Regions from separate parts of the Peptostreptococcus sp. genome, predicted to be linked through region 1. Evidence: riboswitches for the same ligand, from Rfam matches in the RefSeq annotation. Region 1 holds a riboswitch; the other holds the start of a gene.
The links. Region 1 has a riboswitch for lysine ahead of ACW6OJ_RS04965 (Na+/H+ antiporter NhaC family protein). Riboswitches for the same ligand answer to the same signal wherever they lie in the genome.

Region 1 (5,901 bases):
ATAGGCTTTAGGATTGAATCTTTGCTATACTGGTCCTTTATAAAGTGGTACTCCTCAGCTATATTATTGTCAATACCATCTATAAGACTTATGCTAAAATAATTGTATATAAAGCAGCTAACCAAAATCATAAAGACCTCAACTACACACATTATGGTCAAAGTGAGCTTCCTTTTGGTCTTGTCAAAAACATTATTGTTTATCATCCAGTATATAACCAACCTTTCTCTTTGTCTTTATGTATTTATCATAATCATACTTGGATAATTTTTTTCTTAGGTTACTCACATATACTTCTACAATTTCAATTGTAGCATCTGAATCTATCCCCCAAATCCTATCATATATTTGCTCCTTCAATAGGATTGAGCCCTTATTTAGAACGAAGTACTCTAGAAGTTTAAACTGCTTGTTTTGTAACTCTATTTCCTCATCATTTATATATACACTATTCTTTTCAGAATCTATTCTTAGGTCCTTGAATTCCAGGTACTTCTTGTCCTTTATCTTTCCGTTAGTCCTAAGTATAGCGTATACCCTAGCTACTAGCTCATCCATATAAAATGGCTTAGTCAGGTAGTCATTTGCACCAAGAGTAAAGGCTTCAACCTTGTCATCAAGGGCCTCCTTGGCAGTCAATATTAAGATTGGAGTATCAATACCATCCTTCCTAGCCTGGTTTAATATTTCTATGCCTCCCATATTAGGTAGCATAAGGTCTAGTATAACTAAATCATATATCCCCTGAGAAATTAGGTAAAGACCCTCTTCACCGTCACCACAAGTTTCAGTGTCAAAATGCTTTGAAAGTTCCTTTTCTATATCCTTTTGAATCGTTTTATTATCTTCAACTATTAGTATCTTCATAGTTTTCCTCCCTATCAACACTCAATTATAAATATCAACGGCTAAACTTGACTAGCCAATTTTAATTCCCTACTATAAAATAATTTCATTTTTTTGTTTGAATATCATATAAGCCTATTTTATCATTATTAGTAGAAAATATCCATACATACCCTTATAATATATGTTATAATATTCAGGAATAAGTAGAGGAGGTCAACCATGTCTAATAAACAAATAACTTTTAAGGAGCTACTTGAACCAGTAAATTCAAATGATGTAAAAATATCTGAAAAGATAAATAAAACTAATAGAAAAAACGCTTCAAAAGAAGAACTTTTAAAGAATATATCTGGTAAGTCAACAAGTAAAACAAGACCTAAGCGTCTTAGCTCTCAGGATAATAAAGCTAATACAAAAGCCAAGACTTCTACTAAAGCCAGGGCTACAAGTGATACTAAGACCCTAAAAAATGCTAGCATCGCAAAAGTAGCTAAGACTACCAGTAAGAATAAAACCTCAAGGGTTAGCTTTACCCAAGATGAATTGGACAAGCTATGTGAAGTATATGACTGGTATATGGCTATCAAAGACCTTGACCCTTTAAAGCAAGTAAAACAAATTGAAAATACAAATATTAAAATAGAGGAAGATATTATAAAGCAAGCCAAAAAGGTCTCCATAACTATTGACCAGGATGTATGGGAAAACTTCTCTACCCTAGCTACAAATATCTCTCAAAAAAAAGGACCCCTACTTACTGAGATACTAAAAGAGTACCTTTTAAAGCACAGGGATCTATACTAAGTTCAACTAGAATATTTCTAATAAAAAAGATCGATAACACCCCCCATTAGGGGGGATTTTTTATGCCATCGACCTAAAATTCAAATTTTTATTTAATTAGAAGTGGATTCCTTCCTTGGCTAACTTAGCTTCAAATTCCTTATCATCAACATCAATCCTCTTACCAATTATTCTAAGTCCTACTGCAGATGCAGCTATGGCAACTGGTAATACGATATAGTATGGAACACCCATACCTGCTGGTAAATAACCAAATAATATAGTTATAACACATATAAAGATAGCATAAGGCATCTGTGTATTAACATGGTCAATGTGGTGACAACCAGCACCCATTGATGATAGTATTGTAGTGTCTGAAATCGGTGAACAATGGTCGCCGAATATAGCACCTGTCAATACTGCTGAAGTTGCTACTACTACATAACTCATATCTGGTGATAGTGAGTGTGCTAGTGGTATTGCTAGAGGCATCAAGATACCCATAGTACCATAGGCTGTACCAGTTGAGAAAGATATAATAGCACCTAGTATAAAAATAATACTTGGTAATAGGAATGGTGGTATTGATCCAGATAAGTATCTGATAAGGAACTTAGCTGTTCCAACTTCCTTGATTACTGAACTTAGAGACCAAGCAAGTATCAGGATAACACCTGTAATCATCAAAGTCTTCATACCATCTACCCAAACTTCAATTGCTTCAGACATTGTATAGATTTTCTTAATCTTTGCAATGATTATTGAAACAATAGATGAGAATATAGCAGACTGGAATAGTGCAACAGAAGCATCAGAAGATGAGAAGCACTGTCTTACTGAAGAGAATGAGAAAGGACTCGCATTAATTGACGCTATTAAAGCTGTATCTTTTCCACCCATTATAGTTGAGTAACCACTATAGTAGAATGCTATTAGCGAACTGACAATCAATACACCTATAGGTATGATTGCATTCCAAACACTTAGCTTAACACCTTCCTTTGGTGCCATATCATCTAATTCTTCAACACCCTGGTCTAGGTCAGTTGTTACATTCTGTCTTCTTCTTGCTATATATTCTGCCCTTCTCATTGGTCCAAATTCTCTAGCCATATAAGCTGTAATCAAAATGAAGGCCAAGATTAATATATTATAGAACCTATATGGTATAGTACTTAAGAATACACCAAAGGCATCTGTATCTACATGTATACTATTAAAAGCATCGTGTATCAAACCAACTTCCAAACCTATCCAAGTTGATATGATAGCCAAACCTGCTATTGGAGCAGCTGTTGCATCTATTACAAAGGCAAGCTTTTCTCTAGATATATTCATTTTGTCGAATACCGGTCTCATTATAGGACCAACGATTAGTGAGTTGGCATAGTCATCGAAGAATACTAGGATTCCTAATAACCAAGATATTGTCTGGGCACCCTTTGCTGTCTTTGCTCTTTTGGCAAGTGCTTCAGCTACAGCCTTTGCTCCACCCATCTTACCTACTAGGTTAATAACACCACCTATACATAATACCTGTAAAACTATACCTGCATTCCATGGATCTGCTAGTGAGTGTAGGGCCCTAGATATGAAATCAAGGAAGGCCAATACTATACCAGATAAGACTCCCTTACCCGATGATAGCTGTAGTATTAGAGATCCTGACATAACCCCCAAAAATAAAGATATAACAACATTTCTTGTAATGAATGCCAAGACAATTGCTAGCAATGGCGGTATAACTGTTATAATTCCTAATTTTAATGAATTCGCCTGCGCTATCTGATCAATTTCTGCGGCATACGATGGCACTGCCATCAAGATTGTCATCATTAATGTGACGATCAAAATTCTTAAACTTCTTCTGTTCATAATAACCTCCTATAAAATATAATTCATTTTTGTAATATCCTCAATAGAAGATTTATTGACACCAAGTAATATAAAAAACGTCTCGGATGGACATCCGAGACGTTTGAAAACATACTCAAATGATAGCCCAACACAAATACTTGTGACAGTGATACGCATATTCTACGTACCCCCAGCTATACAAGCCTAAAGCTGCTTGTATGCTTCGGCAATTGTTCCTTTCCTTGTGGATGCTTTAACCCTTTTATCAAGTACTAATAACAAGTGCGCCTCTACCTTCTATATTCAATTACTAACGCTAGTATACACTATGTAATAAAAACTTGCAAGCCCTTTTCTGCTTTTATTTCAAATTTTTAACAAGTCTATCGTATTTTGCAACATCTACCTATACTTTGGTATATTATAGCTCATTGATCCTATATTATTTGAGTAAGCTGCTATATCAGCCATCTTATTGGCAATAGCACTTGGCCACCTTACATCAGATGCATACTGGTGGTAAATAATACTTGGATTCCACTTCATGCTGTATAGGGTATTCTGATTGTACTTGCTGCTATGAATATACCTACTAGCAATCCAAGAAGCTGCTCCATCTATACCAGACGCTACACTTGTCCAACCATTATTATAGGCTGTAGCACTACCACCTGCAAGAGCATTACCATCTACAGCTCCAATACCAAAGAAATTATAAACAGTCTTTCCATTATATACAGTTCCTTGGGCTAGTTTTGAAGTTCCATAGCCAGTCTCTATCATTGAATGGGCCACCAGGTATAATACATTTATATTATTCTTCTTAGCCGCATCTATAAAGGCCTGCCCCTGGTTATAAAATACATTACCAGACTTACAGTACTTAGCTAAATATGCATTCAGCTGGCCAGCTGTTATATCTTCTGTATACCTATCTAGCAAGGCAAACTGCATGATAGTAGATGCATCCATATGTCTAGATGGATCCATGTATGACTTTAACTCATCTCTTGTTACCTTTCTCCAACCACCTGCAGTTAAGGTATTTAAAGCCTTAGACATCTGCATATCAACATGTGCGTCAAGTGTCATACCCATATCTATGTAGTTGGTATTTCCAGTTGAAACATTAGCCTGACTCTTGCTTGTACTTATGCTTAAATCTTCATTTTCAATATTATTGTCCTGATCTGGATTTTCAACTTCTCCTGTATCCTTTAGGTAATAAGAGGATACATAGCCTACATATCCATTATAACGGACCTTGTTCCAACCATTTGTAGAAGAGATATATTCAACCATATCACCCTTACTTAGGTCTGCTAGCTTTTCACTTAACAAATTGGCAGACTTTCTTATACTTAGGTTATTAGCCATAACCATCATTTTACTACCTACACTTGTCTTAGAAGTAGCTGATGAACCAGATAAAAACCTAGTTGAAAGATAGCCAGTTTTTCCATTGAATGATACCTTGGTCCAGGCAGATCCTTCTTCAATAACAGTTACCTTATCACCCTTTTTTAAGACCTGGATGACCGCAGACTTAGTATTAGCTTCCTTCCTAAAGTTCAGGGTATCACTAGTCACAGTCTTTGTAGTAGTAGCTGGACTAGTCTTTATATTATTAACTGTTTCAGACTTCTCTGCTATAGCAGATTCCTGAACCCAACCATCTTTATTATTAAATTTAATATTAACCCAAGAATCCTTCTTAGAAAGTATCTCAACTTCGTCTCCCTTCTTCAAGACAAACTTAACACTTTCATTCGAACCTGGGTTTACTCTTATATTTACATATTCGTAATTAATTACACCAACCTGTCCGGCTGCGAAAGCTGAAGCACCAAATAGTGGCAAAACAGCCAAAGCAGATAAACCTATTTTAATATTCAAAAAAACACTTCCTTTCTGAGTACTTTAACCATTATAGCAAATAATTACAAATTTGTAAACATGATAAGTTACAGAAAAGTAACATCTTTGAGTTTTTTTATTTTTATCAATTATAAATAATATATTTAAGAATGTATTTTTTTCTGTTTTTTTACAATAAATTGTAACCTCCTATATTTTATTGAAAAAAGCTCTTTAAATCATGCTTAAGATGTGATACAATTAATATATGAAATGTGTTCTAAAGTAGTTTTTTTTATGATATTGCATTTCAGTATAATATTCATTTTATGGATATTTAATTTTATATAAAAGGAGGAGACGAAAATGGAAGATAGAGGGTTGGCACTACTTTTACTTGAGAATTTTAATAGGTTCGATAACCTGATTAAAAATGTCACAAACACAGGTATGAAGAAAATTCAGAAGCTTACTTCTAAGCAGTTCTTTACATTGCAGCAGATTAGTAAGTATGAGAAAATTGAGCTTAAAAACCTGAGCAAAGATCTTTAT
Region 2 (5,901 bases), on a different contig from region 1:
ATAATTGGTATATCAACACTATCTGCAATAGCAAAATAGTGGGCAACCAGACCCCTCTGGCTAGTCTTGTTATAGTAAGGAGTTACTACTAGGGCTGCATCTGCCCCATTTTCCTTTGCAAGCCTTGTATGGTCTATGGCTGTAAGAGTATTATTAGATCCTGTTCCTAGTATTATAGCACAGTCCCTGTCACCCCTGATTCTTATTGTCCTTCTTAGTAGGTCTAGCTTTTCTTCTATAGTAAGGGTTGCTCCCTCACCTGTAGTGCCTGCTACTATGATTCCATTTATGCCTGAGCTTATCTGGAATTCTACAAGTCTTTCATAGGCTGCATAATCTATACTTCCGTCATTATTCATCGTCGTTGCTATTGCTGTTGCTACTCCATTAAAAATTGCTGTCATTTTTATTTCCCCCTTTAATTGTCTATTATTTATTATTTATAATTTATTCTCATTTACCTATTCTCTTCTTTATCTGTTCTCTTCTAGCATCTCTGCTATTTGAACTGCATTGCTGGCAGCACCCTTCCTAATATTGTCTGCCACACACCAGATATGAAAGCTATTAGGCTGTGATATATCTCTTCTTATTCTTCCGACCAAGACCTCATCACGACCTGTAGCCTCTATAGGCATAGGATATAGGTTGTTTTCTGGGTCATCCACTACTATTACTCCTGGTGCCTCCCTCAATATATTTCTTACATCCTCAACCTCTGCAGGTCTTTCAAAGGTGATATTGATTTCTACTGAATGTGAGTTTAGAACTGGTACCCTGGCACAAGTTGCCGTAATGGAAACATCATCACCTAGGTTTAATATCTTCTTAGTCTCTTCAATCATTTTCATCTCTTCCTTTGTGTATCCATTATCTAGGAATACATCTATATGAGGAAGTACATTGTTGTAGATTGGGTGAGGGTACTTTTTAGGTGGCTGACCTGCCTGGCCATTCACTAGGTCATCTATTCCCCCCTTACCTGACCCTGATACAGCCTGGTAGGTAGTATAGGCTATCCTCTTTACTCCATATTCATCTATCAATGGCTTTAGTGGTACTACTGACTGGATAGTCGAGCAGTTTGGATTTGCTATTATTCTTCTCTCTAGCTTTGGATAGTTGCACTCAGGAACTATCAGGTCTATGTCCTCCTGCATTCTCCATGCACTTGAGTTGTCTATTACTATGACACCATGCTCTTCAGCTATAGGTGCAAACTTCAATGAAGTCGACCCTCCTGCTGAGAAAATCGCATAGTCTATATCCTTATCAAATGAATGTTCATTTAGTTCCTCTACTACTACATCCTGGCCTCTGAACTGTAAGACCTTTCCTGCTGACCTGGCTGATGCCATTAAATATATATTGTCTACCCTTAGGTTACTTTCTCCCAAGCGCTCTATCATCTTAGTTCCTACTACACCTGTTGCTCCAACTATTGCAAAATTTGCCATACTAACATCTCCCTTACATAAGTATTATTTAAAAAATTCTATCATATTTCCTATTGCTTATCTTGCTTATCTACCTAATTTTATCTTAAAACCTCATCTTCCTATCTTCTATTTCTTTCCTATCAAATCCATCATCCATAGGTTAGGCTATATATTGAACTCCTTACATAGCAATATAACTGCCTTTTCAGATATGTCCTTGTCTATAGCATAGGATATTGATATTTCAGATGTTGTTACCTGGTAGAAGTTGATTCCATTTGAGCATAGAAGCCTAAAGGCTCTTGCTGCAACACCACTTACATCCCTCATGCCTGAACCTACTATACTTACCTTGGCACAATCTGTACGGATTGAATACCTTATGCCTTTAAATTCTTCCTTTAAGCTATCTAGGATCTGGTTCAAGAAGTTCCTATCAGTGTCCTTACAAGTGAAGGAAACATTCATATCCTCACCCGATACTATCTGACTGATCATATCAATATTTACACTGAACCTATCAAGCTGGTTGAATAGCTCCTCTACAAAGTTCGTTCCTATATCACTACAAGTCAAGGTAACGTGTAGTATATCCCTATCTAGTGCTACTCCTGTAACAACCTTCTTTTCTAGTAAGTCTGTATTTGCCATAATCCAAGTTCCTTTCGTATCTGATAATGTTTTTGCTAAATATAGTGGTACATTGTAATTTTTCGCTATTTCAACACAGCGTGTTTCTAGAACTCCTGCACCTAGGGCTGATAGCTCTAGCATTTCCTCGTAGCTTACCTGACTTAGCTGTCTTGCTGCCTTATATATTCTAGGGTCTGTACCAAAGACACCTGTCACATCTGTATATATCTCACAAGAGGCCCCTATTGCTGCTGCCAGAGCAACTGCCGATGTATCGGATCCTCCCCTTCCTAGGGTTGTGATTTCTAGGTTTTCATTATATCCCTGGAAGCCTGCAACTACCAGTATATCAAATTCCTCTAGCTGACCATTTAAAAAATCCGCATCAATATCTGCTATCCTGCTCTTTGTATGCTGGCCAAAGGTCTTGATTCCTGCCTGTATTCCCGTCAATGACCTTGCCCTTACACCCAGCTCATTTAGGGTAATGGCCATTAGGGAGATTGTATTTTGCTCGCCTATTGCTAGTAGGGTATCTAGTTCTCTGACATCTGGATTGTCAGTTATCTTCTCAACCTGCTTTAGTAACTCATCTGTAGTCTTTCCCATAGCTGATACTACGACAATTAGCTTTTCATTATTCTCTATCCTTTTTTTCAGGTAGGTCGAAATATCCTTTATCTTATCAATAGTTCCTACTGAACTTCCCCCGAATTTTAGTACTGAAACTTGTTTCATAAACTCATCCTCCATTAATGCACAATAATCATAATAAATTATTTTAATTAACTAATAGGAATATATGCCCTTCTAGTATTTTTTAATAAAAAAGGCAAATGTAGTTAGTCCACATTTGCCTGAAAGTTTTAAATCCTGTATATATTTTTCCTATACCTAGGCCTTCTCCAAGAAAACCCCTTATAAGCTATATACTATATAATCGACATATTATGGCTAGCTCTCCATTAAAAAAGACAAATGTAGGTAGCCTACATTTGTCTATAATATTCACATAACATGACAATCTACTGGCTAGCCCTCCATTATACTCCTATAATGACAGAACAAAAACTCTTAATCCTTGTTCCAACAATACCTGCAAAGCACTACAAGTATTATTTCGGCAACATCCCCTTTCAAAGTAAACTGCTTGCTTTCATTATCTACTCCTACTCTTGTCAGTCGCGCCTCTATCCTATTTATTAAGTTAATAGTTATTATATAGCATAGACAGGCTTTTGTAAAGCCTTATTTCCCATTTATTAGCAATTAATACTAATAAAAAATAAAGTCCTTGAAAAAAGAAGGTGGAATAAGTCCAACCTTCCATCTCCAATACTATAAATTAATCTCCTATTTAGAATTCTACTTCTAGAAGAATTGGTGCATGGTCCTGCCTCTCTCCAGAGTCTACCATTTCTGATACCCTTACCTTGTCAGCCACATCCTGGCTGACTATCCAATAGTCGATTCTCCAGCCCGTATTGTTCACCTTGCTAGTCTTTACCCTCTGAGCCCACCATGAATATACCTCTTCTATATCTCCGTGGACATGCCTAAAGGTATCTACAAACCCCCTAGCAAGCAGGTTTGTAAAGCCCTCTCTTTCCTCATCAGTAAAGCCTGGTGACCTATGGTTAGAAGCTGGGTTGGCTAGGTCTATTTCCTTGTGGGCAACATTGTAGTCCCCACATGCAAGTACAGGCTTGTTCTTGGCTAGACCCTCAAGATAGTCTGCATACTTTTTATCCCATTCCTGCCTATCCTCTAGTCTCTTTAGGCCATCACCAGCATTTGGTGTATAGACCTGTGTTACATAGCATGAATCTAGCTCAAGAGTAATAATCCTACCCTCGGAGTCCATCGTACATGGAGCCCCTATTTCAGGATATGTAGCCTTTATATCCATCCCCTTCCTATATAGGAACATGGTACCAGCATATCCCTTTCTAGCAGGCTCTACAGATGACCTCCAAACATGGTTATAGCCAGGGAATATTTCCTCTAGACACTCTATATGCTTTTTAGTTGGTCCCTTAGCTGATAACTTAGTCTCCTGTAGAGCTATAATGTCCGCATCCATACTGGCTAGCTTTTTTAGGACATCCCTTGACAGTAGGGCTCTTGCAGAGTCACTCGTTAGGGCTGCATTTAAAGAATCTATGTTCCAAGAAATTAACTTCATACTTACCTCCTAATATTCCTTTTACTTAATCATACTTATAGTATTAGTTTCATTTTTTTGTTTGCCTGAGCAAACCCCATTACCTACTATTATACCCAATAATAGCTAATCAATACTAGCTATAGGAAAAATATTATATAACTTCTGGCCTATTTAATAGGGCTTTATTAATAGATAGACTTGTAGCTGCTTGTATTTACTAAGGACAATCTAGCCACCTAAGCTTAGGTCACCTATTTCTACAAAAAAAGAGAGTGCAAGCACTCTCTTTATATATATCAAATAATATAATTATTCAATTATAGAAGCAACAACTCCAGAAGCTACTGTTCTACCACCTTCTCTGATGGCGAATCTAAGACCTTCTTCAACACATATAGAGTTGATTAGGTCAACTTCGATTGTTACGTTGTCACCAGGCATAACCATTTCTATACCTTCTGGTAGCTTACACTCACCAGTTACGTCAGTTGTTCTGAAGTAGAACTGTGGTCTATATCCATCGAAGAAAGGAGTATGTCTACCACCTTCTTCTTTCTTAAGAACGTAGATTTCTGCAGTGAACTTAGTATGAGCTTTAACTGTTCCTGGCTGAGCAAGAACCTGTCCTCTTTCGATTTCGTCTCTCTGAACACCTCTTAGTAGAGCACCGATGTTATCACCAGCTTCTGCCTGATCTAGTAACTTTCTGAACATTTCTACTCCTGTTACTACAACCTTTCTTGGTTCATCAGCCAAACCAACTAGTTCAACTTCATCAGAAACCTTAAGAACACCTCTTTCAACTCTACCAGTTGCAACTGTACCTCTACCAGTGATTGAGAATACGTCTTCTACTGGCATTAGGAATGGCTTGTCAACATCTCTTTCTGGAGATGGGATATATTCGTCTATAATGTTGTAGAATTCTATTATCTTTTCTCCCCATTCAGAATCTGGGTCTTCAAGAGCCATTAGAGCAGAACCTCTAACTATTGGAGTATCATCTCCTGGGAAATCATATTCGTTAAGTAGTTCTCTAACTTCCATTTCAACTAGTTCTAGAAGTTCGTCGTCATCTACCATATCACACTTGTTTAGGAATACAACGATGTAAGGAACACCAACCTGTCTAGAAAGTAGGATATGTTCTCTTGTCTGAGGCATTGGACCATCTGTTGCAGCAACAACTAGGATAGCACCGTCCATCTGAGCAGCACCTGTGATCATGTTCTTAACATAGTCAGCATGTCCTGGGCAGTCAACGTGAGCATAGTGTCTAGCTGGAGTTTCATATTCAACGTGAGCAGTAGAGATAGTGATACCTCTTTCTCTTTCTTCTGGCGCCTTGTCTATGTTGGCGAAGTCTACCGCTTCACCTAACTGATACTTGTTGTGTAATGTCTTTGTTATAGCTGCTGTTAATGTAGTCTTACCGTGGTCAACGTGACCGATTGTACCAATATTAACATGTGGCTTACTTCTTTCAAATTTAGCTTTTGCCATTTTAAGTTTCCTCCCTTAAGAAATAAATTATTTATTAATTGGAGGGCGGAATCCACCCCCCTTTTTATTCTTTATAAGTATATCACTTTTATACTTATTTTTCAACAATTCATTAAAAATCTGATAATTTTTTAAGTCTATAAGCGATTTTTTCGCTTT

Region 2: linked by a shared signal. The riboswitch ahead of ACW6OJ_RS02985 (aspartate kinase) and the one ahead of ACW6OJ_RS04965 (Na+/H+ antiporter NhaC family protein) in region 1 are both predicted to bind lysine.

Annotation. Positions count from the first base shown of each region.
Region 1 is NZ_CDRRTB010000045.1:6,408-12,308, forward strand. It holds gene ACW6OJ_RS04950 (sensor histidine kinase) at 1-131, opposite strand, end outside; gene ACW6OJ_RS04955 (response regulator transcription factor) at 193-867, opposite strand; gene ACW6OJ_RS04960 (hypothetical protein) at 1,069-1,653, shown strand; gene ACW6OJ_RS04965 (Na+/H+ antiporter NhaC family protein) at 1,750-3,510, opposite strand; lysine riboswitch at 3,626-3,793, opposite strand; gene ACW6OJ_RS04970 (SH3 domain-containing protein) at 3,895-5,388, opposite strand; gene ACW6OJ_RS04975 (MarR family winged helix-turn-helix transcriptional regulator) at 5,716-5,901, shown strand, end outside.
Region 2 is NZ_CDRRTB010000018.1:9,894-15,794, forward strand. It holds gene dapA (4-hydroxy-tetrahydrodipicolinate synthase) at 1-404, opposite strand, end outside; gene ACW6OJ_RS02980 (aspartate-semialdehyde dehydrogenase) at 474-1,457, opposite strand; gene ACW6OJ_RS02985 (aspartate kinase) at 1,605-2,810, opposite strand; lysine riboswitch at 3,098-3,273, opposite strand; gene ACW6OJ_RS02990 (exodeoxyribonuclease III) at 3,430-4,257, opposite strand; gene tuf (elongation factor Tu) at 4,549-5,742, opposite strand.